One region of the Mesorhizobium sp. M0195 genome, then DNA from elsewhere that is predicted to be linked to it. Evidence: predicted binding sites of a transcription regulator. Region 1 holds the regulator's gene; each other region holds the start of a gene.

Region 1 (7,314 bases):
CTTGCCGCCAAGTTCGAGACCTGGCGTGTCGGGACGCATATGCTCGGTTCCGAAATCTCGACGCGGCTGACGGGTCGTGTCGTATCGTACGAGCCCATGGCGAGCGGCCGCATCAGACTGACAATCGATGTGATCTCAACCGCCAGGCCGACGCTGCGCTACATGCCGGAACGGGTCCGCATTTCGGCGATGAAGATACCGGCTGAGCTGGCCGCTGGTTCCGAGATCACCGGCTATGTGCGGCTGCTGCCGCCGACCGGCCCGGTGCGGCCCGACAGCTATGATTTCTCCTTCGACAGCTATTTCGCCGGTATCGGCGGCAGCGGCTTCTTTCTCGGCAATCCGAAAGTCGTGGCTTCGGGCAGCATGCCGCTTGCCGCGCGGCTTTCTTCCGCGATCGAAGACGCGCGCGAATCCATCGCCGACCATATCCGCAGCCGCATCGGCGGCGCCGAGGGCGAGATTGCTGCTGCGCTGATCGTTGGCGTGCGCGCCGGCATTCCCGAGGAGATCAACGAAGCGATGCGGCGTACAGGCATCTACCACATCATCTCCATCTCGGGGCTGCATATGGCGTTGGTCGCCGGCACCATCATGGCGCTGCTACGCGGCGCCTTTGCGCTGTTTCCCGACTTCTCATCGCGACGGCCGGTCAAGAAATATGCCGCAGCCGCCGCGCTTTTTTCGATTGCGGCCTACCTCGTCTTTTCCGGCATTGTGGTAGCGGCCGAACGCAGCTTCATCATGCTGGCGGTGATGCTTATCGCCGTGCTGTTCGACCGGGCCGCGCTCACCATGCGCAACCTGGCGATCTCGGCCATCGCGGTCATCGTGGTGTCGCCGCACGAGGTGGTCGGTCCGAGCTTCCAGATGTCCTTCGCCGCGACGGCGGCCCTTGTCGGCGCCTATGCCGGCTGGTCCGACTACCGCGCCGGCAGGGCCACCACGCCGCCGCCGCGGCGGTCGCCGCTACGCCTCGCCACGCGAAAGGTCCTGCTGGGCATGGGCGGCCTGGCGATGACCTCGATCATTGCAGGGAGCGCCACGGCGCTTTTCGCCATATGGCATTTCCAGCGCGTGGCGCCGCTCAGCCTGTTCGCCAATCTGGCCATCATGCCCATCGTCTCACTGGTCGTCATGCCCTTCGCCGTCCTCAGTGCGCTGGCGATGCCGTTCGGCGCGGATGGGCCTTTCCTATACGTGATGGGCAAAGGGCTGACGGCGATGATCGCCCTGTCCGGGTGGATCTCCGAGCGCTCGCCGATCGATGCGGTCGGACTGATTTCGCTGAGATCTGTCCTTTTGGTGACGATCGCCCTCGTCATTGCCAGCATGGCGACGACCTGGTTGCGGCTCGCGGCACTTCCTTTTGCGCTCGCCGGCTTGCTAACGACAACGCAGACGCGCGTACCCGACGTATTGATCTCGGAGGACGCACGGCTGGTCGCGCTGCCGATCGGCAGCGGTGAGCTCGCCGTCAACCGGGCACGCCCGAATGAGTTCACGATCGACAACTGGAAACGCGCGCTCACATCAGAGGCTATCGTCGCGCCGGAAACACCTGGAAAGAACGATCCGCAATTCGACATTGCCGATCCGGCCGACCTACCGCCGGGCATGCCGTTCATTTGCACGGACGGTCTCTGCCTCGCCAGGCATCCATCCGGCGCGATCATTGCGCAAGCCAAGGACCGCGATACCGCACGGCCAGCCTGCGCCTTCGCCAGCTTGATCGTCATCGACGACGCCACCGCCCATAATCCCTGCTACTACGACCGGCTGGTCCTCGTCGTCACCAAACGGCAACTGGCGCGCGCGGGAAGTGCGGCCGTCTATTTCGATCCACAAGCGGCAACACGCGCCGAAATCCGCTTCGCCGTCGAAAAATCATACCGGCCCTGGCACGTGCAGCGGAAATTTTCACGCGCGGCGCGCGGCCTGCCGCCATACCGCAGAGCCGACAATCCAAAAGCCGGCACCAAGGGCGCAACTCAGTAGCGGCGGATCAGCCCAACGAGCTTGCCCTGCACCTTGACCCTGTCTGGTCCGAAGATGCGCGTCTCGTAGGCCGGATTGGCGGCCTCCAGGGCGATCGAGGCGCCCTTGCGGCGGAACCGCTTCAGCGTCGCTTCCTCCTCGTCGACCAAGGCCACCACGATCTCACCGGGGCTCGCCGTATCGGCGTTGCGGATGATCACCGTGTCGCCGTCGAAAATGCCAGCCTCGATCATCGAATCGCCTTTGACCTCGAGCGCATAATGCTCGCCGCCCATGATCATATCCGGCGGCACCGAAATCGAATGCGTCTGGTGCTGGATAGCATCGATCGGCACACCAGCGGCGATGCGGCCCATTACCGGGATCGAAACGGCGGCGACGACATCGTCGTCATTGCCGGCTGCAGGGACGCGCGACGATGTGGGCTTGCCCTGCCGAGGGGCACCTTGCCCAAGACTGCCCTGGATGACACTCGGCGAGAACTTGCGTGCCGCATTGAGGCCGGGGGCGATCGAGTCAGGCAGGCGTAGTACCTCCAGCGCACGGGCCCGGTTGGGCAAACGGCGAATGAAGCCGCGCTCCTCCAGCGCCGTAATCAGTCGGTGGATTCCGGATTTGGAAGCCAGGTCGAGCGCTTCCTTCATCTCGTCGAAGGAAGGTGGGATACCGCTTTCCTTCAACCTTTCGTGGATGAACATAAGCAGTTCGTGTTGTTTGCGTGTCAGCATAGCGACCCCCAACAGAATCAGAAAACAAACCCAGAACAGACACTATCTGTTCCAGTTGTGTTCCGCAACTGTTTAAAGTTTAATGAATGCGTTAAGGCTCGGGAAACAAACGACGTCCCCTACCGGCGTACCGTATTTTCACCGCCGCGAGCCTCATCCCCTTGATTCTGCTTTCGTTTGCGCCGTTCTGGCCTCCTTGAAGGCGGCACTGGCATCGGCCGTCGGTCGGCAAAGGGCACGGAATTGAACCCGTATCGACTGGTGCTGTTTGGTCAATGCACCGTGAACGAAACGAACTCAAAACGCCAACCTCGGGCTAACTCCAGGTTTCCACCGCCTGGTCAGGCTGCTTCTCGCCGGTGGAGCCTTGCTACGCGCTACCCGGTAATGGAAGAACAGTTGATGCGTGTCCGGCGTTGCGTTGGATTTTTTTGAGGGAGCAGGCAAATCATGACGGGAATTCCCGATCTCGTGGCCGTAAAGGCGATGGATGCCGCGGATCCGCTGCGCGCGATGCGCGACCGCTTTGTGTTGCCGCAAGGAGTGATCTATCTCGACGGCAATTCGCTAGGAGCTGCTTCACGTGCCGCCTTCGATGAATTGCGCAAGGCCGCGACCGAAGAATGGTCGCATGATCTCATCCGCGCATGGAACACGGCCCGCTGGTTCAACATGCCGCTTGAACTTGGCGACCAGCTCGGGCGCCTGATCGGTGCCGCGGTCGGCCAGACGGTGGTCTGCGACACGACGTCGGTCAACATCTACAAGCTGCTGCACGCGGCCATGGCCATGCGACCGGAGCGGCAGGCCATCGTCGCCGAGGGAGATAGTTTTCCGACAGACCTCTACATGGCTGAGGGTGTGGTTTCGACGCGAAAAGATGCGCTGCTGCGCCTCTCGGGGGTCGACGCGCCGACCATCGAGGAGCTGATCGACGATCGCACCGCCGTGGTGCTGGTCAATCACGTCAACTACAAATCGGGCGAACTGCGCGACATGCCGGCTCTGACGCGCACGGCCCAGGAAGCCGGGGCGATGATCGTCTGGGATCTCTGCCACACCGCTGGCGCGATGCCAGTCGAGCTCGACAAAGCAAACGCCGATTTTGCCGTTGGCTGCACCTATAAATATCTGAATGGCGGCCCGGGCGCGCCTGCCTTCATCTATGCGGCTGAGCGGCATCTTTCCGACATCCAGCAGCCGCTCACCGGCTGGTGGGGCCATGCACGACCCTTCGCCTTCGAGCCAGGCTATGCGGCCGGCACCGGCATCCGCCGGTTTCTGTGCGGCACCCAGCCGATCCTTTCGATGCGCACGCTGAAGGGCGCGCTCGACATCTGGGACGATGTCGACATGACTGCGGTGCGCAAGAAGAGCATCGCACTGGCCGATCTGTTCATCGAGCTTGTCGAGGCAAAGTGCGGCACTTACGGCCTCACGCTCGAAAGCACGCGCGATGGGGAAAAACGCGGCAGCCAGATTTCATTCATGCATGAGCATGGCTACCAGATCATGCGCGCGCTGATCGAACGTGGTGTGATCGGCGATTTTCGCGCGCCATCGACCATGCGCTTCGGCTTCACCCCGCTCTATGTCGGCTATGCCGATGTCTGGCAGGCCGTCGAAGTGCTTGAGGACATCCTGCGCACCGGTGCGTGGAAGGATGCGCGCTTCGCCATCAAGGCGGCTGTCACTTGAGATTGATGCGAGAGCTGGAATCGTGAGGCTGGCGATGATGCGCCGCGCGATGCTCGCGGCTAGGTTGCAAGGCCATATTGCCAGGGAGGGCGCAGGGTGTTCGAACGTCATATTGCCGATTGGGACAACGCCTATGCCAACGGCGCCAACATAGCCGGCAGCGATCGCTGGCCGGCGGCCTGGGTCGAGCCCGCGCAGGTTTTCCGCGAGGCGCTTTCGACCGAGGGCAGGGCGCGGCTCGACCTGGCCTATGGCGATAACCCACGCAACCGGTTCGATCTTTTCCTGCCGGCCACCAAGCCGAAGGGGGTCGTGGTGTTCGTCCATGGCGGCTACTGGATGGCATTCGACAAGAGTTTCTGGTCACATCTTGCCGCGGGCGCTGTTGATCGCGGCTATGCAGTTGCCATGCCGTCCTACACGCTCTGTCCGCAGATACGCATTGGCAGCATCGTCAAGGAAGTCGGCGCGGCGATAGGCAAGGCGGCGGCGATGGTCGCAGGGCCGCTGATGCTGACCGGGCACTCGGCCGGCGGCCATCTTGTTAGCCGGATGGTTACCAGGACAACGCCGCTGGCGCCCGAAGTGGTCCGGCGCGTTCGTCACGTGGTGTCGATCTCGGGGGTGCATGATTTGCGCCCGATCATGCGCACCGGCATGAACGAGACGCTGGCGATCGATGAGGCCGAGGCGCAGGCCGAAAGTCCGGTGCTGCTGCGCCCGATGGAAAAGGCCCGCCTGACCTGCTGGGCCGGCGGCGGCGAGCGCGCCGAATTCCTGCGCCAGAGCGCGTTGCTGGCCAACATCTGGATCGGCCTGGGTGCCGCGACCAGCTCCGTGGTCGAGCCCGACCGGCATCATTTCAACATCATCGACGGTTTGGCCGATCCAGACCATCCGCTGACCCGGACCTTGACCTCGGAGTGAGGCAGGTTCAGCGTAGCATCAGCACGTCGCAGGGGGAGCCCGCCGCCGCAGCAGGCGCGAACGGCGCGCGGACGATCAGCCCGTTGGCATCGGCCAGCATTTTCAGCATCGAGGAGTCCTGGATGCCGAACGGCGTCGCCACGAGCGCACCGGCGTCGTCTGTGACAACAGCCCGCACATAATCTTGCCTGAGATCGTTGGCCGGCATGGCAGCACCGAGCCGTGCCCGGCGGATATCCTGCTGAAAGGCGCGGCCGCCGAGCCGCGCCAGCAGCGGCTTCAGGAAGAGCTGAGCGCAGACCAGGCTCGCCACGGGGTTGCCGGGCAGGCCGATGCAGCGAATGTCGCCCAGCCGCCCGAACATCAGCGGCTTGCCCGGTCGCATGGCGATCTTCCAGAAATCGAGCGTCATGCCTTGCCCGGTCAGCACGTCATGGACGAAGTCGTGGTCGCCGACCGAGGCACCGCCCAGCGTGACGATGACGTTCGCGCCAGCCTTCACGGCCTTTTCAACCAATGCCGCGATCGCCTCCCTGCGGTCCGGCGCGATACCGAGGTCGAGCGCCCGCGCACCGACCGACTGTGCGGCGGCAGCGACACCATAGGCGTTAGAGGAGATGATCTGGTCGGGGCCAAGCTCGCTGCCCGGCGGCAGCAATTCGTCGCCGGTGGCGATGATGGCGACCAGCGGCCGTTTGACCACGCCGACCTCGGGGTGATTGGCCGATGCCGCCAGCGACAAGGCGGCCGAATCGAGCAGGCGGCCTTTGGGCAGCAGGACATCGCCCTTGGCGAAATCGAGCCCAAGGCGGCGGATGTTGCGCCCCTGCGCCGTCGGCTCTGTCACTTCGACGCTGCCGCCGCCGAGGTCGCGGACGTTCTCCTGGATGACGATAGTGTCGGTGCCTTCGGGAAGCGGCGCGCCGGTAAAGATGCGCACGGCCTGCCGCTGCTGCACCGTTCCGGCAAAGTCGCGTCCGGCCGGCGCTATGCCGATCACCGAAAGCCTTGCGGGTAGGGACGCGATGTCAGCCGCCCGCACGGCATAGCCGTCCATGGCGGAGGCGTTGAACGGCGGCTGGGTGCGGAGCGCCACAACCGGCTCCGCCAGCACGCGGTCGGCGGCATCCAGCAGCGCGACACGTTCGCCCGGCAGCGCAACTGCTCCGTCCAGCAGGCGCTCGAGCGCCTCGGCAACTGGGACCAGCGCCATTAGCGGCCTGCCTCGGTGGCCCCGGTGATCTTGTAGTCGCCGGATTTACCGCCGGTCTTTTCAACCAGCCTGATGCCGGAGATGACCATGGCGCGGTCGACCGCCTTGGCCATGTCGTAGATGGTCAGGCAAGCGACCGAGACGGCACTCAAGGCCTCCATTTCAACGCCGGTCTTGCCAGTGACGCGGGTCAATGCCGTCACCTTCAGGCCGGGCAGTGCGACGTCCGGCTCGATATCGACAGATATCCTGGTCAGCAGCAGCGGATGGCAAAGCGGGATCAGCTCATGCGTCTTCTTGGCCGCCATGATGCCGGCAATGCGCGCGGTGCCCAGCACGTCGCCCTTCTTGGCGTCGCCGGCGAGGATCACGTCCAGCGTCTCGGGCCGCATCGCGACAAAACCTTCCGCGACTGCCGTGCGCACCGTCTCAGCCTTGTCGCCGACATCGACCATGTTGGCTTCGCCCTGCGCGCCAAGATGGGTGAGGGCGGCCGCCATCTCAGACCGCCTCTGCCGGCGCCTTGCCCGTCAACAGCAGGCGCGTTGCCGCAGCCACGTCCTGTTGACGCATCAGGCTCTCGCCGACCAGGAAAGTAGCGATGCCGCTCCGCTCCAGCCGGCGGCAATCGTCATGCGAAAAGATTCCGCTCTCACTGACTAGAAGGCGGCCGCCCGGCACCATCGGTACCAGCCGTTCCGAGGTCTCGAGGCTGGTTTCGAAAGTCCGGAGATTGCGATTGTTGATGCC
Region 2 (7,314 bases), on a different contig from region 1:
GCTTGGTGCGAAGGATGCCCTCGGCATGGCGCTGGATATCGGAGGCTTGGCCCTGGAAACCGCCGAGAGGCTGATGCAGCACGATGCTGGTGTTGGGTAGCGCGATACGCCGCCCTGGCGTGCCCGCCATCAGGAGAAACGAGGCCATCGAGGCGGCGAAGCCCATACAAACGGTGGAGACCGGGCAGCTGATATACTGCATCGTATCGTAGATGGCGAAACCGCTGGTCACCACGCCACCCGGCGAGTTGATGTAGAGCGAGACCTCCTTGTCGGGATTGTCGGATTCCAGCGACAGAAGCTGGGCGCAGACCAGCGCCGAGGTGCCGTCGTCGATCGGCCCGTTGATGAAGACGATGCGCTCGCGCAGCAGCCGCGAAAATATATCGAAGGCACGTTCGCCGCGACTCGATTGCTCGATCACCATCGGCACCAAATTGGCAAGGCCGCTCATCGTTATCTCCTTTGACGGTCGTCGTTCAGGCCGCGCGCATAAAGAGGCGCGGGGTGTTTGCGGCGATCTGCTTGTACTTGGGAGTACGCGCTTCAAACGAAAGTCGGCAACCGGCGCCTGCCATCGCGATCTCCGGCACTGCTGCCCGAGCAAAACCATCATGGACGATGCGCAGATGCGTGCCGCCGGAAACGGTGCGGTCGAGCGTAAAGGTGACGATGCTGTCCACTGGGCTATCGTTCATTGGGCTTTCCACCGGGCTACCGGGCGGCACCTGCGTATCGCCGGGCGCCGGCCGCTCCCGCCAGGAATAGCGCAGCAGCCGTCCGGGATCCGCGTCGAGGATTTCGCACTCGATCGGCGCATTCGGCGCTTTAAAGGCAAAACGGTTGCCGATTTCGGGCTTGATGTCGTTCGGCATCATCCAGGCCGCGAGCAGGTCCGGCACCGTCAGCGCCCGCCACACCTTTTCCGGCGGTTCGGGCCGCTCGCACTCGAACTCGATCTTGTCTGCGGCCATTTCGGCGCGTTCTTTGCCTCGGCTGGTCATTGGTCCATGTCCTTCAAAACCGTCTTGAGCCTTTCGATGCGCTCTGGCCAGAACGCACGGTAGCGTTCGATCCAGCCGAGCAGTGGCGCAAGCCCCTTCGGATCGACGCGGTAATAGGCGTTGCGACCGGCCCGGCGCTCGACCACGAGGCCGGCGCCGCGCAGCACTGCGAGATGTTGCGATACCGCCGGCTGCGATACCGGTATGCCAGTGCGCAGTTCCGACACCGTCATCTCGCCGTCGGCGAGCCGCTCATAGACGGCGCGACGCGTTGGATCCGCCAGTGCCCGAAAAATGTCTGCTTCGATCATGTCGAAAGCATAAGTCAATACTTATCGGTTTGGCAAGCCGTGTTTTTTAAGACAGGCGGTGTTTTTTAAGACAGGCGAGGTTTTACAAACTCGCTGGAAGCCAGCGTCTCACCATGTCGGGGGATCCGTTGAACGTCGCCTCGAAAACTGGTGACGCGAGCACAGCATGAATATGAAGCAATTCGGAGCCGACGTTTCGGAAGCCATGTTGCCTGTGCGCGGCAACAACTAGCGACTGTCCGGCAGTCAAGACGAGATGCTCGTCATCGATCCACATCTCGGCTCTGCCAGCGATGACGGTAAGCACTTCCTCGACCGGGTGCCAATGTGTCGGGGCGCCAACCGCGGGTTCGACCCATTGTTCGAATATGCAAAGTTGAGTTGCGCCGTTGCAGGCCGAGACATGCATGCGGGTCTTTACTCCCGTCCGCCACTCTTCTTGCGGCTGATCGTCATGCGCAACCATCTTCATTGAGTTCGCCTCGATCCCATGGTCTGTGGAAATTCGACGCCAAGACACTACTTCTTACTGACAACTATTGACAGTGCAGGGCCTCTCCTATAGAACGAAAAGAGAACAAAAACGTTGTGGGAAAAGGCAGCGACGGCAGGCAGGGATTGTCCATAGCCTGTAAGGTGCGGCGACAAAAATCTGGTTTCGGATGAGCGCGGAGAAGTATCATGGCGGGTAGTGTCAACAAGGTCATTCTGGTGGGCAACCTCGGGGCGGACCCTGAAATCCGCCGCCTGAATTCGGGTGACCCGGTCGTCAACATCCGCATCGCGACGTCGGAAAGCTGGCGCGACAAGACGTCCGGAGAGCGCAAGGAAAAGACCGAGTGGCACAATGTCGTGATCTTCAACGACCAGATCGCCAAGGTGGCCGAGCAGTATCTGAAGAAGGGCATGAAGGTCTATGTCGAGGGCCAGCTGCAGACGCGCAAATGGCAGGACCAGACCGGCAATGACCGCTATACGACCGAAATCGTGTTGCAGAAATTCCGCGGCGAGCTGCAGATGCTCGATGCGCGGGGTGAGGGCGGCGGCCAGGTCGGCAACTATGCCGGTGGTGGTGCGAGCCGCGGTTCCGATTTCGGCCAGTCCGGCCCGGGCGAAAGTTTCAATCGTGGTGGCGCCAACAAGGGCGGCGGCGGTGGTTCGTCGCGCGAGCTGGACGACGAAATCCCGTTCTGATTTCTCGGGGCGGACTGCCCTTGCGGCGAAAAGCGCCGGCACCTTGGCCACGAAATGGCGTCCCGAAAATCTGTCTTGGATTTTCGGGACGTTGTGCGTTTGAGCGGTGAAAGGACGTATCAGGTGAAGGCAAGGGTCAAATGGGTCGAGGAGCGCACTTTCGTCGGCGAGTCCGCCAGTGGGCACAAGCTGGTGCTAGGCACTGCGTTCGGGCCGGAGGGCAAGACGCCGGGGCCGAGCCCAATGGAACTGATGCTGATCGGCACTGGCGGCTGCTCGGCCTATGACGTGGTCCATATCCTCGAAAAGGGGCGCGAGGCGGTCGAAGATTGCGTGGTCGAACTCGATGCCGACCGTGCAGAAGCCGATCCCAGGGTGTTCACCCGCATTCACATGCATTTTGTCGTCAAGGGCCGGGCGCTATCACACGACAAGGTGAAGCGGGCGATCGGGCTTTCGATCGAGAAATACTGCTCGGCCTCGGCAATGATGGCCAAGACTGCCGAGATTACCCACGACTTCGAAGTCATTGAAACGACAGCGAAGTAGGGCTGTTCCTACGTCGCCATCAGCGCCTTGATGCCGTCGGCGACGAACTGTACGGCGAGCGCCGCCAGGATGACGCCGAGCAGCCTTGTCAGGATCGAACGGCCGGTTTGGCCGAGGATACGGTCGATGCGCTCTGACAGCACGAACACCAGGTAGGTGATGACGAGGCAGATGGCGATGATGCCGACAAGCGCTATCTGCGCGCCCAAACCCTGAAACGAGCTTGAGAGCAGGACGGTCGCCGAAATCGCGCCGGGACCGGCAATAAGCGGGATCGCCAGCGGAAAGGCGGCGATGTTGTGGATCATGTCCCTGGTGATGGCGACGTCGCCGATCTTCTCCTTGCGGTCCTGCCGGCGCTCGAACACCATTTCGAAGGCGATGAAGAACAGCAGAAAGCCGCCGGCGACGCGGAAGGCCGGCAGAGTGATGCCGAAGACTGACAGGATCGACGCGCCGGCGATTGCGAACAACGCCATTACCAGGAAGGCGATGACCGAGGCGCGCACGGAGACCTGGTTGCGCTCCTCGCGGTTCATGCCGCGGGTCACGGCGAGGAAGAGCGGCGCCAGGCCGGGCGGATCGATCGTCACCAGTATGGTGACGAAGGCGTTGAACAGGCTGTCGAAGCTCGGCATGCTGACCCTCCCCGCCGGCAAAGCCGGATAACGGGATTGGTAGAGCAAAGCGGAGCCAGTGGAAACGGTGCGGATCAGGGGCTGTCGGCCCGGCGCGCCAGAAACTCGACTTCGAGACGCCAGGTGGCGCCGTCGTCCTGTGAGCGTTCGCCCAGCCAGCGGAACGAATTTTCGGTGATGCGCGAAAAGCTCCAGCGCACAGCAGATCCGGTGCCGTCTGCGCCTTGCTGGATGATGGTGTCGCCCTCGGCACGGCCGAGCTGGCGGCTGTAGTACTGATTGCGCGGATCGCTCCAGAAGATGTGCCAGGCGTCAACGCCGGGATCGTAGACGCGCAACGTCGTGCCATAGAAGGTCCATTTGCCGAGCGAGGGCGAGGGGCCGGCGTCACGGGCAGGCAGGATCCATACGTCCTGGATCGCGCGGCCTTCGAGCACCCAGCCGAAATGCACTTCGCCGCGCCCGGTCAGCACCTGACCGTCCTCGAGATGGCGCGTGGCGTCGAACGTCCAGGCGCCGACGAAGCGGCCATAAAGATTCAGTTTCTCGGCAAGGGCCGGTACGGGCCCATCGCTGTGCAGGGCCTTGGCAAAGGAATTGGACATGGCTTCGCTCTCATCTTGTCAGGAGACCGGCAAGCATAGAGGCCGACAGGGGTTCTGCGCTTGGGAAAAGTTGCTATGTTTCGGCGATGACGACGAGCGCGCACAGGCTGGCGTCGGGCCGAGGCTGGCAGGTGTCGGATGTCATCTGCACCGCCAGCGCCGCCGACAGGCCATTCGAGGAGGAGCATCGGGATTTCTGCGTTGCCGCCGTAACCAATGGCACCTTCCGCTATCGTGCGCGCGAGGGCACGGCGATGCTGGCGCCGGGCGCGCTCCTGCTCGGCAATCCCGGCACATGCTATGAATGCGGTCACGAGCATGGCGCCGGCGACCGCTGCCTCTCCTTCCATTTCGGACCGGCCTATATGGAGCGGATCGTCGCCGCCGTGCCGGGCGCCAAGACGCTCGATTTCGGCACGCCGCGCCTGCCGCCCTTGCCGGCGCTGGTGCCGCTGCTTGCCGAAGCGGAGGCGGCGCGCGAGATGGCCGACACCGGCGCGTTCGAGGAACTCGCCCTGCGCATTGCCGGTGCCGCGGTAACAGCGGCTTGCAGCGCTACGGATCGGGGACGGACGCCGAGCCGCCGTGACCAGAAGCGTGTCGCCGAAGCGGTGCGGCGCATCGAAGTCGATGCGGACCGGCCGATCTCGCTTGCCGAACTCGCCGACGAGACCGCCACCAGCCCTTACCATTTCCTGCGCACCTTCCGGCACGTTGCCGGTATGACGCCCTACCAATTCCTGCTGAGAGCGCGGCTGCACAGGGCAGCCGTGCGGCTGCGGACGTCGGATCAGACGATTTCGGCGATTGCCTTTTCGGCGGGATTCAACGATCTATCAACCTTCAATCGCCGTTTCCGGCGGCTGATGGGCGAGGCGCCGGGTACTTATCGCGCCCGCCGGCGACGCCCGTGAAAGGGTGCACGGCCATATCGTCGCAATTGGTTTATCCTTTTGAATTTGCCGCTAAAAACCACACTGGAAAACTGCCGCGATTGTTGGAGTTTCAGGCTGGCTTCCTATATAAGCACCAAGTGATTCCTGATTAGATTGTGATCCGATTTGACCGACCAAAAGACACCGCGCGGCGCCGACGGCGGCCCCACCGGCATCGAGCCGATATCCATCATCGAGGAGATGCAGCGCTCCTATCTCGATTACGCCATGAGCGTGATCGTCAGCCGCGCGCTGCCGGACGTGCGCGACGGCCTCAAGCCGGTGCATCGCCGCATCCTCTACGCCGCCTATGAGAGCGGCTATCACTGGAACCGCAAATATGTGAAATCGGCACGCCCGGTCGCCGACGTGATGGGTAAATACCATCCGCATGGCGACGCCTCGATCTACGACGCTTTGGTGCGCATGGCGCAGGATTGGTCGCTGCGCGTGCCGCTGATCGACGGGCAGGGCAATTTCGGCTCGATCGACGGCGATCCGCCGGCGGCGATGCGCTACACGGAATCGCGGCTGACCAAGGTCGCGCATGAGTTGCTGGAAGACATCGACAAGGACACCGTCGATTTCCAGGACACTTACGATGCGTCGGGCAGCGAACCGAAAGTCCTGCCGGCGCGCTTCCCGAACCTGTTGGTCAACGGCTCCGGCGGTATCGCCGTCGGCATGGCCACCAACATCCCGCCGCACAATCTGGGCGAGGTCTGCAACGGCGCCATTGCCCTCATCGACAATCCGGCGATCGACCTTCCGGCACTGATGGAGATCATTCCGGGGCCGGATTTCCCGACCGGCGGCATCGTGCTCGGCCGCTCCGGCATCTACAGCGCCTATTCGACCGGCCGCGGCTCCATCGTCATGCGCGGCCGCGTCAACGTCGAGGCGCGCGGCAACGATCGTGAATCGATCGTCATCACCGAGGTTCCCTATCAGGTGAACAAGGCGTCGATGATCGAGAAGATGGCCGAGCTGGTGCGCGACAAGCGCATCGAGGGCATTTCCGACATTCGCGACGAGAGCGACCGCCAGGGCTACCGCGTCGTCATCGAACTGAAGCGCGACGCGGTCGCCGATGTCATTCTCAACCAGCTTTACCGCTTCACCCCGCTGCAGACGTCCTTCGGCGCCAACATGGTGGCACTGAACGGCGGCAAGCCGGAATTGCTGACTCTGACCGATATGCTGAAGGCGTTCGTCGCCTTCCGTGAGGAGGTGATCAGCCGGCGCACGAAATTCCTGCTGCGCAAGGCGCGCGACCGCGCCCATGTGCTGGTCGGCCTTGCCATCGCTGTTGCCAATATCGATGAAGTCATCAAGCTGATCCGCAGCGCTCCGGACCCGCAGACGGCGCGCGAGCAGTTGATGGAGCGGCGCTGGCCTTCGGGCGACGTGGAATCACTGATTCTTCTGATCGACGACCCGCGCCATCGCATCAACGAGGACGGTACCTACAATCTCTCCGAGGAGCAGGCGCGCGCCATCCTCGAACTGCGCCTGCAGCGCCTGACCGCGCTCGGCCGCGACGAGATCGCCGACGAGCTGAACACGATCGGCGACGAGATCAAGGACTACCTGGACATCCTCTCGTCCCGCGCCCGCGTCCAGCAGATCGTCAAGGACGAGCTCATCGCCGTGCGCGACGAGTTCGGCACGCCGCGCCGCACCGAGCTCGCCGAGGGCGGGGCGGACATGGAAGACGAGGACCTGATCCAGCGCGAGGACATGGTCGTCACTGTCAGCCATTCCGGCTATATCAAGCGCGTGCCGCTGTCGCTCTACCGGGCGCAGCGCCGCGGCGGCAAGGGCCGCTCCGGCATGTCGACCAAGGAAGAGGATTTCGTCACCCGGCTGTTCGTCGCCAACACGCACACGCCGGTGCTGTTCTTCTCCTCGCGCGGCATCGTCTACAAGGAAAAGGTCTGGCGCCTGCCGATCGGCAACCCGCAATCGCGCGGCAAGGCGCTGATCAATATGCTGCCGCTCGAACAGGGCGAGCGCATCACCACGATCATGCCGCTGCCGGAGGACGAGACGAGTTGGGGCGAGCTCGACGTCATGTT
Region 3 (7,314 bases), on a different contig from region 1:
GAACACATCCGTGTAGCGGCCATTCGCGTCGCGTGTCGCGCGCGCGCCGATCGCCGCCGACAAATCTTCGGCCCCCCAGGTGACGCCGACAAGCCGCGCGCTTGCACGGGCGTAGGTCGCTGCGGCCAAGACGCCTGCGGCCGTTTCTGTGATGATCGGCAGGATCTTTATAGCTCCATCCGGCCGGCCGCTTTCAGCTTCGTGCACCCTGAGCTTGGCCGAGAGATGCTGGACATCCAGTCCGCTGTTCGACTTAGGCAGCATGATGCCGTCTGGTTTTGCCGGCACGAGCGCTGCCAGATCGTCGTCGGTCAGTCCGGTCGAAAGATCGTTGACGCGCACATAGATCGCGGAGCTGGTTTGGTGCCTGTGCCCGGCGATGAAACGCGCCGCTGTGTCGCGAGCCAGCCCCTTGTTCTGCGGGGCAATCGAATCCTCGAGGTCGACGATGACCACGTCGGCGCCCACGCCAAAGCCCTTCTCCAGCTTCTTTTCTGAATCGCCGGGAACGAAGAGCAGTGAACGCATCTTCACACCGCCTTTTTCATCATCATCGTCTGCCTCGTGCATTTGGCAACCAGCACGTCGTTCTGGTTATAGGCGCGATGCTCGAACTCGACGATACCGCGGTCCGGTTTGGACCTGGAATCGCGCACCGAAACCACCGTGGTCTCGACGCGAATGGTGTCGCCGTGGAAGACGGGGTGCGGAAACACCGTCTCCTTCATGCCGAGATTGGCGATGGTGGTGCCGACGGTGATGTCGTTGACCGAGATGCCGATCATCAGGCCCAGCGTGAACAGCGAATTGACCAGCGGCTTGCCCCATTCGCTCTTGGCGGCGAAATCGAAATCGATGTGCAGCGGCTGCGGGTTCAGCGTCATCACCGAAAACAGCATATTGTCGCTTTCGGTCACGGTCTTGCGCAGCGCGTGCTTGAACACATGGCCGACAGCGAACTCCTCAAGATAAAGCCCGGCCATGGTCGATCTCCTCTGCTGCTTAAGGGGTGATAGGCGTTGCATACCGGGCTCGCAAGCCAGTTAACGAACATGGTGAACCGTTCGTAAACCATTTGTGCCTACGGTCGCGACAGGGGCCAGAAGCGTTCTGGCAAAGGGCGTAAGCAGGCGACATGGTCGTTTCGCATTTCCTGAAATGGATCCACACGGCGAAGGTGTCGGAGCGCGTTGCAGCGGCAAGCGCACTTGCTCGCGCATATGTCGATTCGGACCTGCCTTTCGAGGACCGCTGCGCTGCGGAGGCGGCACTGACATTGCTGCTCGATGACGCATCGTCGAAGGTGCGACTGGCGATCGCCGACGCGCTTTCCATGAGCCATCATGCGCCGCCGCAGATCGTCAGCGCGCTGGCCTCGGACCAGCCGGAAGTCGCAGCCCTGGTGCTGGCGCGGTCGCCACTGCTTACTGATGCCGACCTGATTGATCGGGTTGCCGGCGGCCAGAAAGCGACGCAGAAGGTGATCGCCGACCGGCCGCGGGTGTCGATGTCGGTTGCGGCGGCGATCGCCGAGATCGGCGAGCCGGAGGCCTGCACCACGCTGCTCGCCAACAGCGGCGCCGACATCGCATCGATCAGCTTTCGGCGCATGGCCGAGCGGCACGGCCATCTGCCTCTGGTACGCGAGGCGCTGATTGCCGATGCGCGCCTGCCCGCCGATTGTCGGCATTTGCTGCTGGTCAAAGTGGGCGAGACGCTCAAGGGCTCGCCGCTGGTGCTGGCGCTGATGGGCGCCGCAAGAGCCGAGCGGGTCACTCGCGATGCCTGCGTCAAAGCTTCCGTGACATTGATCGAAGGCACGCGTGCCGAGGAACATACAGCGCTTGTCGAACATCTGCGTCTGCGCGGTGACCTGACCGCAAGCTTCGTCATCCGCACCATCGCGCACGGCAAGGTCGACTTCTTTGGTTCGGCCCTGGTCGCGCTCAGCCAGCAATCCGAACAACGGGTGAGAGCACTGCTGGCCGGCGGCCATGACGTGGCGCTGCAGGCACTGTTCCGCAGCGCCGGGCTTGCCGCCGCCACCCACGCAATCATCCTGCGCGCGCTGAAGGTCTGGCGCGAGGTCGCCAATGGCAAACGCCTCGCCGGCGTGCAGGAAGTCAGCTGGCTGATGCTGAAGGAATTGGGCGGGCAGTCCGCCGAGGGCGATCTTGCCGGGCTGGTCAAGTCGATCCATCTCGACGCGTTGCGCGAGAACGCGCGCGAGCACGCGCTGGCGATCGCGGCTGCCTAAAGCAATTCCAGGAAAACTGTGAAACGGTTTTCCGTCCGGAATTGCTTTAAAACAAAGGAAAGAGCGGTTCGGCGTTTCCGTGAACGCTGAACCGTTCCAGGCCTCGTCCTTCGCGAAAATATCCGGATCGCAACAACCGCCGTCTGTGGCTCACCTGGCAGAAGACGCTCAGATATCCAGCACTTCCGTCTCGGCGAATTCCGCGCGTTCCTGGATGAAGCGGAAACGGGCCTCGGGCTTGGTGCCCATCAGTGCGTCGACAGCATCCTTGGTGGCCGCCTCGGCCTCGATCACATCGACCCTGAGCAGCGTGCGCTTTCTCGGGTCCATGGTGGTTTCCTTGAGCTGGGCGGCCATCATTTCGCCCAGCCCCTTGAAGCGGCCGATCTCGACCTTGCCGCGCCCGGTGAATTCGGTGCGCAGGAGTTCGTCCTTATGCGCGTCGTTGCGGGCATAGCCGACCTTGCCGCCTTGGCGGATCGAATAAAGCGGCGGGACCGCCAGGTAGAGATGGCCGCCGCGGACCAGGTTTGGCATCTCCTGGTAGAAAAAGGTGATCAGCAGCGAGGCGATATGGGCGCCGTCGACATCGGCATCGGTCATGATGATGACCCGGTCGTAACGCAGGTCCTCGTCGCGGTATTTCGAGCGCGTGCCGCAGCCCAAGGCCTGGATCAGGTCGGATATCTGCTGGTTGCCGGCAAGCTTGTCGCTGCCGGCACTGGCGACGTTGAGGATCTTGCCGCGCAGCGGCAGCACCGCCTGGCTGGCGCGGTCGCGCGCCTGCTTTGCCGAACCGCCGGCCGAATCGCCCTCGACGATAAAGAGCTCGGCGCCGGCGGCGGCATTCTGCGTGCAGTCGGCGAGCTTGCCGGGCAGGCGCAGCTTGCGCACCGCACTCTTGCGCGACACTTCCTTTTCCTGGCGGCGGCGCACCCGTTCGTCGGCGCGCGCGATCACCCATTCGAGCAGTTTCGAGGCCTCCTGCGGATTGTCCGCCAGCCAGTGGTCGAACGGGTCGCGGATGGCGGTTTCGACGATGCGGATCGCCTCGATCGTCGCCAGCCTGTCCTTGGTCTGGCCGACGAATTCCGGTTCGCGGATGAACACCGACAGCATGCCCGCCGCCGAGATCATCACATCCTCGGAAGTGACGATCGAGGCGCGCTTGTTGCCGACCAGATCGGCGTAGGCGCGCAAGCCGCGCGTCAGCACGTTGCGGAAGCCGGCCTCATGCGTGCCGCCTTCGGCGGTCGGAATGGTGTTGCAATAGGAATTGATAAAACCGTCGCCGCCGAACCAGGTCACGGCCCATTCGAGCGAGCCGTGACCGCCCTGCTTCTCGCTCTTGCCGGCGAACATTTCACGGGTCACCTGGAATTCGTCGCCGAGCGAGGCTTTCAGATAGTCCTTGAGGCCGCCCGGAAAATGGAATTCTGCCTTGGCCGGCGTCGTGTCCTTTTCCTTGATCAGCGAGGGATCGCAGGTCCAGCGGATTTCGACGCCGCCGAACAGATAGGCCTTTGACCGCGCCATGCGGTAGAGCCGCGCCGGCTCGAAAGCAGCACCCTTGCCGAAAATCTGCTCGTCTGGATGGAAGCGGATCTTCGTGCCGCGCCGGTTATGCACGTCGCCGAGCTGCTCAAGGCCGGTCACCGGAACGCCTCGTGAGAAGCGCTGGCGATAGAGCTTGCGCCCAATCGCGACCTCGACCTCGAGATGGTCGGACAGCGCGTTGACGACGGAAACGCCGACACCGTGCAGGCCGCCGGACGTCTCGTAAACCTTACTGTCGAACTTGCCGCCTGAATGCAGCGTCGTCATGATGAGTTCGAGCGCCGGCTTCTTGAATTTCGGGTGCGGATCGACCGGAATGCCGCGGCCGTTGTCGGTGACTGACAGGTATCCGTCGGCGGAAAGCTCGACATCGATGAAGGTCGCATGGCCGGCGACCGCCTCGTCCATCGAGTTGTCGATGACCTCGGCGAACAGATGGTGCATCGCCTTGTCGTCGGTGCCGCCAATGTACATGCCCGGGCGGCGGCGCACCGGCTCCAGCCCCTCCAGCACCTCGATGTCGGCGGCACTGTAACTCTCGCTGGCGTCGCGGGGCGCCGGCCGCTTCGCCGCCTGCACCAGCGGATCGGCCGGGCGCGTGGCGGCGCGAGCCGGCTGCGGCTGCTTGTCCAATTTGGCGAAAAGATCGTTGTTGTCGTCCATGCCGGTCCTGGATTCCGATGCTGCGAATCACCACCCGATACTGCCACGCTTTTCGCGGGCAGGCGACGGAGGTTCCTGTTACGTTCGAGGATAGAGCCTCTTACTGCAAAACCATTCGACAGCCAAGCGGCGGAAACGAAGTTGGAGCATCGACGTTTTGTAAACCCTGTCCGAAGGTTACGCCGGAAGATTGGCTAAAAAGCGGTATTTGCGGACTGTCGCTGACCTAGAATGCAGCGGAACCCTCAAGAGGCTGTCGCTTAAGCATGTTGGATTACAGTTCGCTCCTGCTCGCGGCGGCGCTGTCGGGCACGTGCCTCAGCATCACCATGTTCGCCATCTGGTTCAGCGCGCCACAGGCACGCTTTGTGCTGACGGTGGCGTGTGGCATTCTCGTGCTCGTCGCACATGTGGTGTTGTTCTGGCATTACACCAGGGATCCAAGCCTCTGGCTTTGCCAGATCGTGCTTGCGCCTCTCAGCCTCGGTTTCCTGATTATCTGCCTGTCGGCCATGCAATATCTCGGCGTAGGCGATTACAGGCGCGCCATCTTGCCGACCTTGGTTGCGATGGCTGTTTGCGCGGGCGCGACGTATCTCGGGTTTGATGGTGTCGGCTTTATTGTCACCTACGCGACGGTAACGGCGCTGCTCTCGCTCATCGGGGCGATGTTCTGGATTGAGGGTGGTCACGATCGCCGGATATTGCTGGTCGTCTCGTTCCTGAGCGGCGTCTGTGCGCTGTCGTTTGGACTTTGCGGCGCGGTCCTGCTGGTCAAGGGGCAATGGGTGCTGGGTGTTGCGCCCGACAATTGGGCCGAGCGGGTGAATTCCGTCGTAGCCGTCGCCTGCATGACCGGGCTCGGCGCATTGACGCTCTCCCTGCACCATTTGCAGGCGCAGATCGAATTGAAGGCCGAGACGATGACCGATCCATTGACCGGGCTGATGAACCGGCGGGCGTTGACGGCACTCTACGGCGAGCGGGTCTTCGGCCCGTTCATGTCCGTCGCCATGTTCGACCTCGACCATTTCAAGAGGACGAACGACGTTTTCGGTCATCCGGTCGGCGACCAGGTTCTGCGCCGCTTTGCCGCCGTCATCAGGAAATACGCCAGGACCGGCGTCGACGCGTTCCGGTTGGGCGGCGAGGAGTTCGTGCTCGTCATGTCGCGGATGCCGGAAGAGAAGGCCTATGACATTGCGAGCAAGATCAGCGTCGCCTTCGGCACGGAAGTCGTGGCCACACAACTTGGTCCGTTGCGAAGCACAGTCAGCGGCGGCATCGGCTTTGGCGGAACAAACGGCACCGGTCTCGACGATGTGCTGGCCGAAGCCGACGCAGCACTCTATGCGGCCAAGCGCGCCGGGCGAAATCGCGTCGTCGTTCGGGACCGGGCGAGCAAGGCCGACGGGCCGGCCTTGCGTTCTGCCTGATTGGGGTTTCTATCTTCTTGTTAGACCCATGATCTTGTCGGAAAACCGGATTCCACTTTTCGGAATCATGATCTATTCCGCCGCACCCAGATATTCCGACAGCGGCGGGCAGGAGCAGACCAGGTTGCGGTCGCCGGCGACATTGTCGATGCGTGACACCGGCGGCCAGTACTTTGCTGCCGTATCGGCATCGCCGGCGGGGTAGGCCGCCTCCAGACGCGAATAGGGATGGGTCCATTGGCCGGCCAGTGCCTCGGCGGCGGTGTGCGGAGCGTTGACCAGAGGATTGTCGGCCAACGGCCATTCGCCCTTCGCCACCTTGGCTGCCTCGCCGGCTATGGCGATCATGGCCTCGCAGAAACGATCCAACTCGCGCTTGGGCTCGGATTCGGTCGGCTCCACCATCAGCGTGCCAGCGACCGGGAACGACATGGTCGGCGCGTGGAAGCCATAGTCGATCAGCCGCTTGGCGATATCGTCGACGCTGATGCCGGCGCTGTCCTTGAGCACGCGGGTGTCGAGGATGCATTCATGCGCGACGCGTCCGTTGCGCCCCTTGTAAAGCAGGGGGAAATGCTCGCCAAGCCGCGTCGCCACATAGTTGGCGGAGATGATCGCCGTCTCGGTTGCCTGCTTCAGGCCGGAAGCGCCCATCATGCGAATATACATCCAGGTGATCGGCAGGATCGAGGCGCTGCCGAACGGTGCTGCCGCCACGGCATGGACCGAGCCTTCGGTGACGTGGCCGGGCAGATGCGGCTTCAGATGTGCTTTGACGCCGATCGGGCCGACGCCGGGGCCGCCGCCGCCATGCGGGATGCAGAAGGTCTTGTGCAGGTTCATGTGGCAGACATCGGCGCCGATATCGCCGGGACGGGCGAGGCCGACCAGTGCGTTGAGGTTGGCGCCGTCGAAATAGACCTGGCCGCCATGGCTGTGGACGAGGGCGCAGAGGTCGCGCGCCCCTTCCTCGAAGACGCCATGCGTCGAAGGATAGGTGAACATCAGCGCCGCGAGATTATGCGCATGCTCGGCCGCCTTGGCCTGCAGGTCGTCCATGTCGATATTGCCGTCCTCGGTGCAGCGCACGACGACGACGCTCATGCCGGCCATGGCCGCACTTGCCGGATTGGTGCCATGCGCCGAGGAGGGGATCAGGCAGACGGTGCGATGGCCTTCGCCGCGTGACAGATGATAGCGGCGAATGGCGAGCAGCCCGGCATATTCGCCCTGGCTGCCAGCATTGGGCTGCAGGGTCACCGCGTCGAAGCCGGTGATCTCCGCCAGCCAGCCTTCCAGCTCGTCGATCATGGCGCGATAGCCTATCGAATGGTTTGCCGGGGCGAAGGGATGCAGGTTGGCGACATCAGGCCAGCTCACCGGCATCATTTCGGCGGCGGC
Region 4 (7,314 bases), on a different contig from region 1:
TCTGGGATCGAGCAGCCGGAAGCCGGCAAGTGTGGTTTTCTGCGTCTCGGCAAGAATGCCCGACAGCCGCGCGCCGATTGCCGCGAAGGCAGGATCGACGCTGGCCGCCGTGGCCGCTGGTCGGGTTGGCAGGATCCTGTCGGACGCAAGATCGAGGCGCGGTTCGATTGGCTGGTAGGGAGAAGCCCGATCCCCTGTACTGGGTGGAGGCATGGATGTGCCGAGCTTTTCCGGGGCAAGGCCGGCCTCACGAACCTCTTGCGCATAGATCGCGGCGAGGGCGGCGCCTTGTGCGATCAGCTCGGCCTCGGTCTGGCGGATCAGCTGGTTCTCGTAGAGCCGGAAGAAGAACAGGCCGGCCAGCGGCAGCGCCATCACCATGATCAGGATGGCAATGACGACCGTGGCAAGCCGTGGCCGCCATTTGCTGCCAATCCATTTTCGGGCGCTCAACTCCCGCATCGACCGAGCCGGAAGCCGACGCCATGCACGGTCTCGATCGCATCGACGCAGCCGATGGCCGCGAGCTTGGCGCGGATGTTGCGGATATGGCTGTCGACGGTGCGGTCGGCGACGTGGATGTTGGCGGCATAGGCATTGGCCATCACCATGTCGCGGCCGAGCACATGCGCCGGCCGCGCCAGAAACCCTTTCAGGATGGCGAATTCGATCGAGGTCAGCGCCAGCGGCTTGCCGTCGAAGCTGGCTGTATGGCTTGCCGGCACCAGCGCCAGTCTGCCATGAGAGAATTGCCGGTCGTCGGCTGGTTCGGGCGCAGGCCGGGCGCGGCGCAGGATGACGTTGACGCGGGCGACCAGCTCGCGCGGGCTGAACGGCTTGGTGACATAGTCGTCGCCGCCCATTTCCAGCCCCAGTATGCGGTCGATCTCCTCATCCCGCGCGGACAGGAACAGCACCGGCACGTCGGATGTGTGGCGAAGCCGCCGGCACACTTCCAGCCCGTCCATTTCCGGCATGCCGATATCGAGCACGACAAGATCGGGAGCACGGCGTTCGATCGCCAGCAAGGCAGCTGCGCCGTCCGGCACTGCCAGCGTTTTCATGCCGGCCTTTTCGAGCGCGAAGCAGATGATTTCGCGAATGTGCGGATCGTCGTCGGCGACCAGTATGTGGTGCGGCATCAAATCAGCGGCCCGGCATGAAGGGTTCGGACATCGGAGGAACCACAAACGGGCCACGCCTGTCGAGGGCGCGGTTGAGCCGCCAGTCACGAAAGCTCCAGCCGCGCCAGTTTTCCTGGCCGGCGCGGAAGCGTGCTTCGTCCTGTGCATACCAGCCGGCGAGTTCGCGGATGGAGGCATCCTGCGCGGAAACCGTCCTGCTCTGGTGCTGCACGAAACGATCGAGTGCCGGCAAGGCGCCGGGCCCGAGCGAGCGCAGGTACCAGACGTCGAGCTGGGTGCCTTGGCCGGTCATTTCGAAGGAATGGTCGACATTGTAGTTGGCGATCAGCGCGGCAAAGTTGATGAACGAGCAGGCATAGAGCGTCGCCGATAGCGTCAGAAGATTGGCGGAAAGCAGCCATTCGTTAGACTTTCCGCGCGCGATGCGGGCTATGATCAGGGCAAGGCCCGCCGCCACCAGCCCCATCCAGACGAAGGCGGCGACACGCCAGTAGGTCAGCGCATAGATGCCGATATAGAGATCGAGCCGCAGGATCGACGAGATCACCAGAACGATGTTCTGCGCCACCCAGACATAGACCAGCCGGCGGATGAGCGGATCGCCGGAGGTCGCGCTGCCCGGCCGCAGCGCCGCCAGCACGAAGCCGGCGGCCAGCAGTGCCGTGACGATCAGCAGGTAGGCACCGCGATGCGCGTAGGCGGCATAGGTCAGCCCGTCGGGAAGCGCGATGCCGCCCCACAGATAGGTGGCGTCGAGTGCGCTCTGCACCGCGAACAGGATGTTGAAGACGACGAGCGCGCGGAGGATAGCGGCCTTGCCGAAGACGATGTCCTCGATCGTGGTCCTGGTGGCCGGCGTCGCCGCTGCGCTGGCTGGCGACACCCTGCGGCGGCGGAGAAACCGCGGCAGGCGCGGCCGCAGAAAGGCCCATACGCCGACGAGCACGAATAGCCAGAAGGCAAGACGCGGCAACTGCATGAGGTTGAGCAGGGCGAAGAGGTCAATCAGCGAAAACCAGTATTCGATGACCGGATTGGCGGCGCCGAACAGCGCGAGAAACACTGCGCCGAGGCTCAGCGGCATGACCCAGACGGCGATCGCCGCAAGGCGCATGCGTCGTCGGCCAAGCCGCCGCGCCGCCTTGCGCCAGCGGAAGAAATCGCGGATGAACCGAAAAGGCGCTGCGAGCAGGAAGGTCAAAAGCTGGCCGGCAACGCGGGCAAGCCCGTGTCGCAATCGCCCTCCCAGCGAAAGCACGAAGACGGCCATCGCCGCCAGCGCAATGGAGACGGACAGTGCGCTGACATTTTCCACAAGCGGCAGCAGCCCCACAAGCAGCGCAACCGGCTTGAACAAGAACTTGCCATCGTTGAAGACGCCGAGAGGATGGAGAGCCATGCTCGCCGCGGCAATCGCAACGCCGAACAGGAAAAGCGTGATGCCCGCCGGTTGGCCATAGAAGAAGAAATCGGCCAACGCGACGAGCAGGACGGCAACGCCGAAGCGGCTGCAATAGCTCGGCGCCGCCGAGAGGAATACTGTCATGATCGGGCTTTCTCGGCGGCTTTGATGCGGCCGGTGGGCAGGGATTTGCGGACGAAAGGGAGGAGGGTTGCCAAAGTCTGGGGCGGATCGACGAGCCACCAGCTTTCGCGGCGAAGCCGGTACGGCACGGACCAACGGGAGTTCGTTTGCTCTTGCATGCCGCCCTTGTCGCATTCTGCCGGGTGGCAAGCGGGGCGCAGACGAGGAGATTTTCCGAAATTACGTGCAGTTTTTATGCACGGCTTGCCTCGGCTGGCTGCAGGCGGCATAGATCGAACATGATCACCGAAAGCTACCGCCCGCGCCGCTCGGTGCTTTACGTTCCGGCCTCGAACGACAAGGCGCTGGCCAAGATTCCGCCGCTGACCTGCGATGCCGTCGTCATCGATCTCGAGGACGCCGTCGCCCCGGCCGACAAGCTTTCCGCGCGCGAAAAACTGGCGGCGATTTTCGCCGGCCGTTCCAACCGGCGCTGCGAAATGGTGGTGCGCATCAATGCGCTGTCGAGCGAATGGGGCGCCGACGATCTGCTGGCCGCGGCAAAATGCACGCCCGACGCCATCCTGCTGCCCAAGGTCGACACTCCGCGCGACATCCTCGAGGCCGGCGACGTGCTAGACGACAATTTTATCGCGGACGAGGTCAAATTATGGGCGATGATCGAGACGCCCAAGGCGCTGCTCAATATCGGGCCGATTGCCGAGCTCGGCCGCGACCCGTCCTCGCGCCTGGTTTGTTTCGTTGCCGGAACGAACGACCTGGTCAAAGACACCGGCATTCTCGCCACGCCCGATCGGCGCTATCTCGTGCCATGGCTGATGCAAATGGTGCTCGCGGCGCGTGCCGGCGGCCTCGACCTGCTCGATGGCGTCTTCAATGATTTTCGCGATATGGACGGGTTTGCGCGCGAGTGCGCGGAAGCCGCCGCCATGGGTTTTGACGGCAAGTCGCTGATCCATCCAGCCCAGATCGAGGCGGCGAACCGCGCTTTTGCACCGACGCCTGACGCATTGGCCGAGGCGCGCGCGATCAAGGAAGCCTTCGCGCTTGCCGCAAATGCCGGCAAGGCGGTGATTGCGCTGAACGGAAAAATGGTCGAGCGGCTGCATCTGGCGCAGGCCGAAAAACTGCTGGCGAAGGCCGCCGCTGTTCGCGCATGATTATCGTAACTGACAACAGGATTGAAGAATGAAACTCTACCGCTTTCTGTCCGGCCCGGACGATGCCAGCTTCTGCCACAAGGTGACGGCGGCGCTGAACACGGGCTGGCACCTGTTCGGCTCACCGACCTATGCCTATGACAAGGAAGCGAAAACCATGCGCTGCGGCCAGGCCGTGGTGAAGGACATCGAGGGCCAGGAATACGGCCCCGACACCAAGCTCAGCGATTGGTAGGGAGGTTCGCCGAAGCGCTCGTCCTTCATCATCCTAGGGCGTAGCAGTCGCGAAGCGACGTCGCGGAGTACCCTAGGATCCATGCCGTTACCTCTGCCGAAGGGCACGGCGGATCAGGATTAGTGTGATCTACCACCCCCGTTACCCAGAACGGGATGATGAGCGTTCGGTTCTGCACCGCCGGAGCACTGCACCACCATCACGGCATGGATCCTGGGGTCTGCGCCGCGTCGCCCCTTGCTCCGCCCCAGGATGACGAGGAGCGGGGTCGCTCACTCCGCTGCCTCTTCGATCTTCTCCATATCGTCGTCCGACAGGCCGAAATGGTGGCCGATCTCGTGGATCAGCACATGGGTGACGATGTCGCCCAGCGTTTCCTCGTTCTCGGCCCAGTAGTCAAGGATGGCGCGACGATAGAGCGTGATGCGGTTCGGCCCCTCGCCGGTCTGCGGATTCCAGCGCTCGGCGATGCCGCGCCCCTCGAACAGCCCCAACAGGTCGAAGGGCGTTTCCAGCGAAAGGTCGTCCATGATCTCGTCGGTCGGGAATTCGGCGATCTGAATGACGATCTCGCCGGTCAACTTGCGAAAGTCCTCCGGCAGATGGGCATAGGCCTCCAGCGCCAGGAGCTCGATTTCCTCCATCGTTGGCGAAAGCTGGTCGTGCCAGATGCGTGTTTGGTAGATGCGAGCCATGCTTTGTCCCTTTGATCCCGGCATATAGGCTTTCGAGCCGGACTCGGCAAATGGCCGGGCTGGGGTGACCGTGCCACGCCCCCACTACAGGAATAAATTCCCCATGACTCCGCTTGACTCTTTGGCCGGCCTCTGGAATCTATAGGAACATAACAGGAACAATTGTGAATGGAAGCTGACCGTCATGGCGACCAGCGCCGTGGCGCGGGAGACTGTTTTTGCCCTGCGCCGCCAGATCGCGAAGATCGAGGGAACGCTGTCCGAGCGTCTGGAGGCGTCGGCCGGCGCAGCCCCCGTTGATGCGGATGTCAGCCCCCAGACTCTGACATTGCCTCGAAATCTAACTATTGTCCGGCGCGGCCTCGCCGTGGCTTCGCAGGATGCGTTTTTGTCCACCGGCGCGGAGCGCCTCGATGCTGCGCTGAGCGGTGGCCTGCCGAAGTCGGCGCTGAGCGAGTTTCATGGCGCCGCGACGCGCGATGCCGGGGCCGTCGCCGGCTTTGTGCTCGCGCTCGTCAGCCTGATCCTCAGCCAGGGCCCGCGACTGCCGGTGCTGTGGATCGGCACATCCGAGGTTTTCCGCGAGGCCGGCTTCCCCTACGCCAGGGGGCTTCACGCCTTTTTCGGCATCGAGCCGGAGCAATTGCTGTTTTCCGAGGCGCCAAGGCTGCTCGATGCGCTGTGGGTCGCCGAGGAGGCTGCCCGGATGACGGCGCTGGCCGCCGTCATCCTCGAAATCCGCGGCAGCCCGCAGCGGCTGGATCTCACCGCGACGCGGCGGCTGCACGCCCGGGCGCAGAGTGCCGGCCGGCCGCTGTTCCTGCTGCGCCAGGCCGGCGAGCCCGAGCCGACGGCAGCGCCCGTCCGCCTCATCCTGTCGGCGGCACCGGCGGCAGCGCGCCAGACAATCGCCGGGCCGCTCGCCGGCTCGATCGGCCGGCCCGCCTTCACCGTCGCCATCGGCAAGAGCCGCACGGCCTTGCCCGGACAATTCACACTGGAGTGGAACCCCGATGAACGCATATTCGAAGAAAGACGGGGCGAGCAAGGAAGGTCTCAGGAATCGGCCCCAGAACGGCCAAAGAATCCTCTCTCTGTGGTTTCCGCATCTCGCCGCCGAGAGGATCCTGCGGCAGCGTCTGGGGCGGTCCTGGCGTTCCCGGCCGTCGGATCACCTGCCGCTGGTGATCAGCCATCGCCAAGGGAACGCCCAGCGCATCGCCGCCCTCGACGAACGGGCTGAGGCGCTTAACCTGAAGCGCGGCATGGGCATAGCCGACGCATGCGCCATGCATCCCTCGATCGACATCGTGGAGGCCGATCCGGAGGCCGACCGGCGCCTGCTCGAAGGCCTCGCCGACTGGTGCGACCGCTATACCCCGCTGGTGGCGCTCGACGGGACCGACGGCCTCTATCTCGACGTCACCGGCTGCACGCATCTTTTCGGCGGCGAACGCTCCATGCTGGACGATATCCTGGCGCGTTTTTTCCATCAGGGCTTCGATGTCCGCGCCGGGCTTGCCGCCACGCCTGGTGCTGCCTGGGCGGCGGCGCGGTTTGCCGGCGACCGCATCGTGCCCGATGGTGAGGAGGAAGCGCTTCTCGCGCCCATGCCGCTGGCGGCGCTGCGCATCGACCCGGAGGTCCGCGCCAGCCTCGAAAGCGTCGGCCTGCGCACGGCCGGCGCCGTCATGGCAGCACCGCGCGCGCCGCTGGCCCGCCGCTTCGGCGCATCGCTGCTCTTGCGCCTCGACCAGGCGCTCGGCCGCCTCGACGAAGCCGTGTCGCCGCGCCTGCCGGTGGCACCGCTTTCGGTCGAGCGTCATCTTGCCGAGCCGATTATGTTGACCGAGGACATCGAGCGGCTGACCGGCATGCTGGCAACCACCTTGAAGAGCGACCTCGAGCGTCGCGGCGAGGGCGCAAGGCGGCTGGCGCTGCTGCTTTTCCGCGTCGATGGCGGCGTCAGCCGCATCGCCGTCGGCACCTCGCGGCCTCTGCGCGAGCCGCGGCTGATCCAGAAATTGTTCCACGAAAGGCTTGCCGCGCTCGAACGGGATATCGACGCCGGCTATGGCTTCGATCTCGTACGCCTTTCGGTGCTGACCGCCGCCGCCTACGACATGCAGCAGGCAGACCTTGCCGGCGAGACGAGCGACGACGGTGCCGATATCGCGCTTTTTGCCGACCGCATTCGCGCCCGGCTCGGCGAAGGCGCGGTCTTGAAGCCGGTTGCCGTCGAGAGCCATTTGCCGGAGCGCGCCGTCGCCACCCTTCCCTTCACGGAGGCGCCGCAGAGAAGCTCGCCGCCGAAGCAGCCGGACAAGGCGAAGGACGCTCCCACGACCGTCTTCCAGCCTGAGCGACCGATCCGGCTTTTCCGTTCGCCCGAGCCGATCGAAGTGCCAGCCACCGAAATGCCGGAAGGCCCGCCTTTGAACTTCCGCTGGCGGCGCGCGCTCTACCGGGTGGCGCGCGCCGAAGGGCCGGAGCGCATCGCGCCGGAATGGTGGCGAGAGGCGGCGGGACGAGA

The links. Region 1 encodes LexA, which represses DNA repair genes until DNA is damaged. Its sites were predicted from a motif close to TGTTCNNNNTGTGTTCNG; they were not measured.
Region 2: a site for LexA is predicted at 1,878-1,895, ahead of NKJ12_RS24260 (single-stranded DNA-binding protein). Genes of this name have one in related genera too.
Region 3: a site for LexA is predicted at 4,548-4,565, ahead of parE (DNA topoisomerase IV subunit B). Genes of this name have one in related genera too.
Region 4: a site for LexA is predicted at 4,925-4,942, ahead of NKJ12_RS02860 (ImuA family protein). Genes of this name have one in related genera too.

What each region holds. Positions count from the first base shown of each region.
Region 1 is NZ_JAMYSV010000018.1:78,399-85,712, reverse strand. It holds gene NKJ12_RS25950 (ComEC/Rec2 family competence protein) at 1-1,998, shown strand, start outside; gene lexA (transcriptional repressor LexA) at 1,992-2,726, opposite strand; gene kynU (kynureninase) at 3,177-4,424, shown strand; gene NKJ12_RS25935 (hormone-sensitive lipase) at 4,521-5,351, shown strand; gene NKJ12_RS25930 (molybdopterin molybdotransferase MoeA) at 5,359-6,564, opposite strand; gene moaC (cyclic pyranopterin monophosphate synthase MoaC) at 6,564-7,064, opposite strand; gene trpC (indole-3-glycerol phosphate synthase TrpC) at 7,066-7,314, opposite strand, start outside.
Region 2 is NZ_JAMYSV010000015.1:64,390-71,703, reverse strand. It holds gene NKJ12_RS24280 (ATP-dependent Clp protease proteolytic subunit) at 1-454, opposite strand, end outside; gene NKJ12_RS24275 (SRPBCC family protein) at 480-1,004, opposite strand; gene NKJ12_RS24270 (ArsR/SmtB family transcription factor) at 1,001-1,315, opposite strand; gene NKJ12_RS24265 (cupin domain-containing protein) at 1,398-1,787, opposite strand; gene NKJ12_RS24260 (single-stranded DNA-binding protein) at 1,997-2,509, shown strand; gene NKJ12_RS24255 (OsmC family protein) at 2,633-3,058, shown strand; gene NKJ12_RS24250 (MarC family protein) at 3,067-3,696, opposite strand; gene NKJ12_RS24245 (hypothetical protein) at 3,771-4,301, opposite strand; gene NKJ12_RS24240 (helix-turn-helix transcriptional regulator) at 4,388-5,215, shown strand; gene gyrA (DNA gyrase subunit A) at 5,363-7,314, shown strand, end outside.
Region 3 is NZ_JAMYSV010000010.1:8,127-15,440, reverse strand. It holds gene NKJ12_RS19585 (HpcH/HpaI aldolase/citrate lyase family protein) at 1-528, opposite strand, end outside; gene NKJ12_RS19580 (MaoC family dehydratase) at 531-983, opposite strand; gene NKJ12_RS19575 (DUF2336 domain-containing protein) at 1,136-2,257, shown strand; gene parE (DNA topoisomerase IV subunit B) at 2,426-4,477, opposite strand; gene NKJ12_RS19565 (GGDEF domain-containing protein) at 4,744-5,913, shown strand; gene gcvP (aminomethyl-transferring glycine dehydrogenase) at 5,986-7,314, opposite strand, start outside.
Region 4 is NZ_JAMYSV010000001.1:571,154-578,467, reverse strand. It holds gene NKJ12_RS02890 (ATP-binding protein) at 1-462, opposite strand, end outside; gene NKJ12_RS02885 (response regulator) at 450-1,142, opposite strand; gene NKJ12_RS02880 (DUF4153 domain-containing protein) at 1,147-2,691, opposite strand; gene NKJ12_RS02875 (HpcH/HpaI aldolase/citrate lyase family protein) at 2,973-3,851, shown strand; gene NKJ12_RS02870 (DUF1737 domain-containing protein) at 3,880-4,086, shown strand; gene NKJ12_RS02865 (metallopeptidase family protein) at 4,359-4,781, opposite strand; gene NKJ12_RS02860 (ImuA family protein) at 4,966-6,024, shown strand; gene NKJ12_RS02855 (DUF6504 family protein) at 5,966-7,314, shown strand, end outside.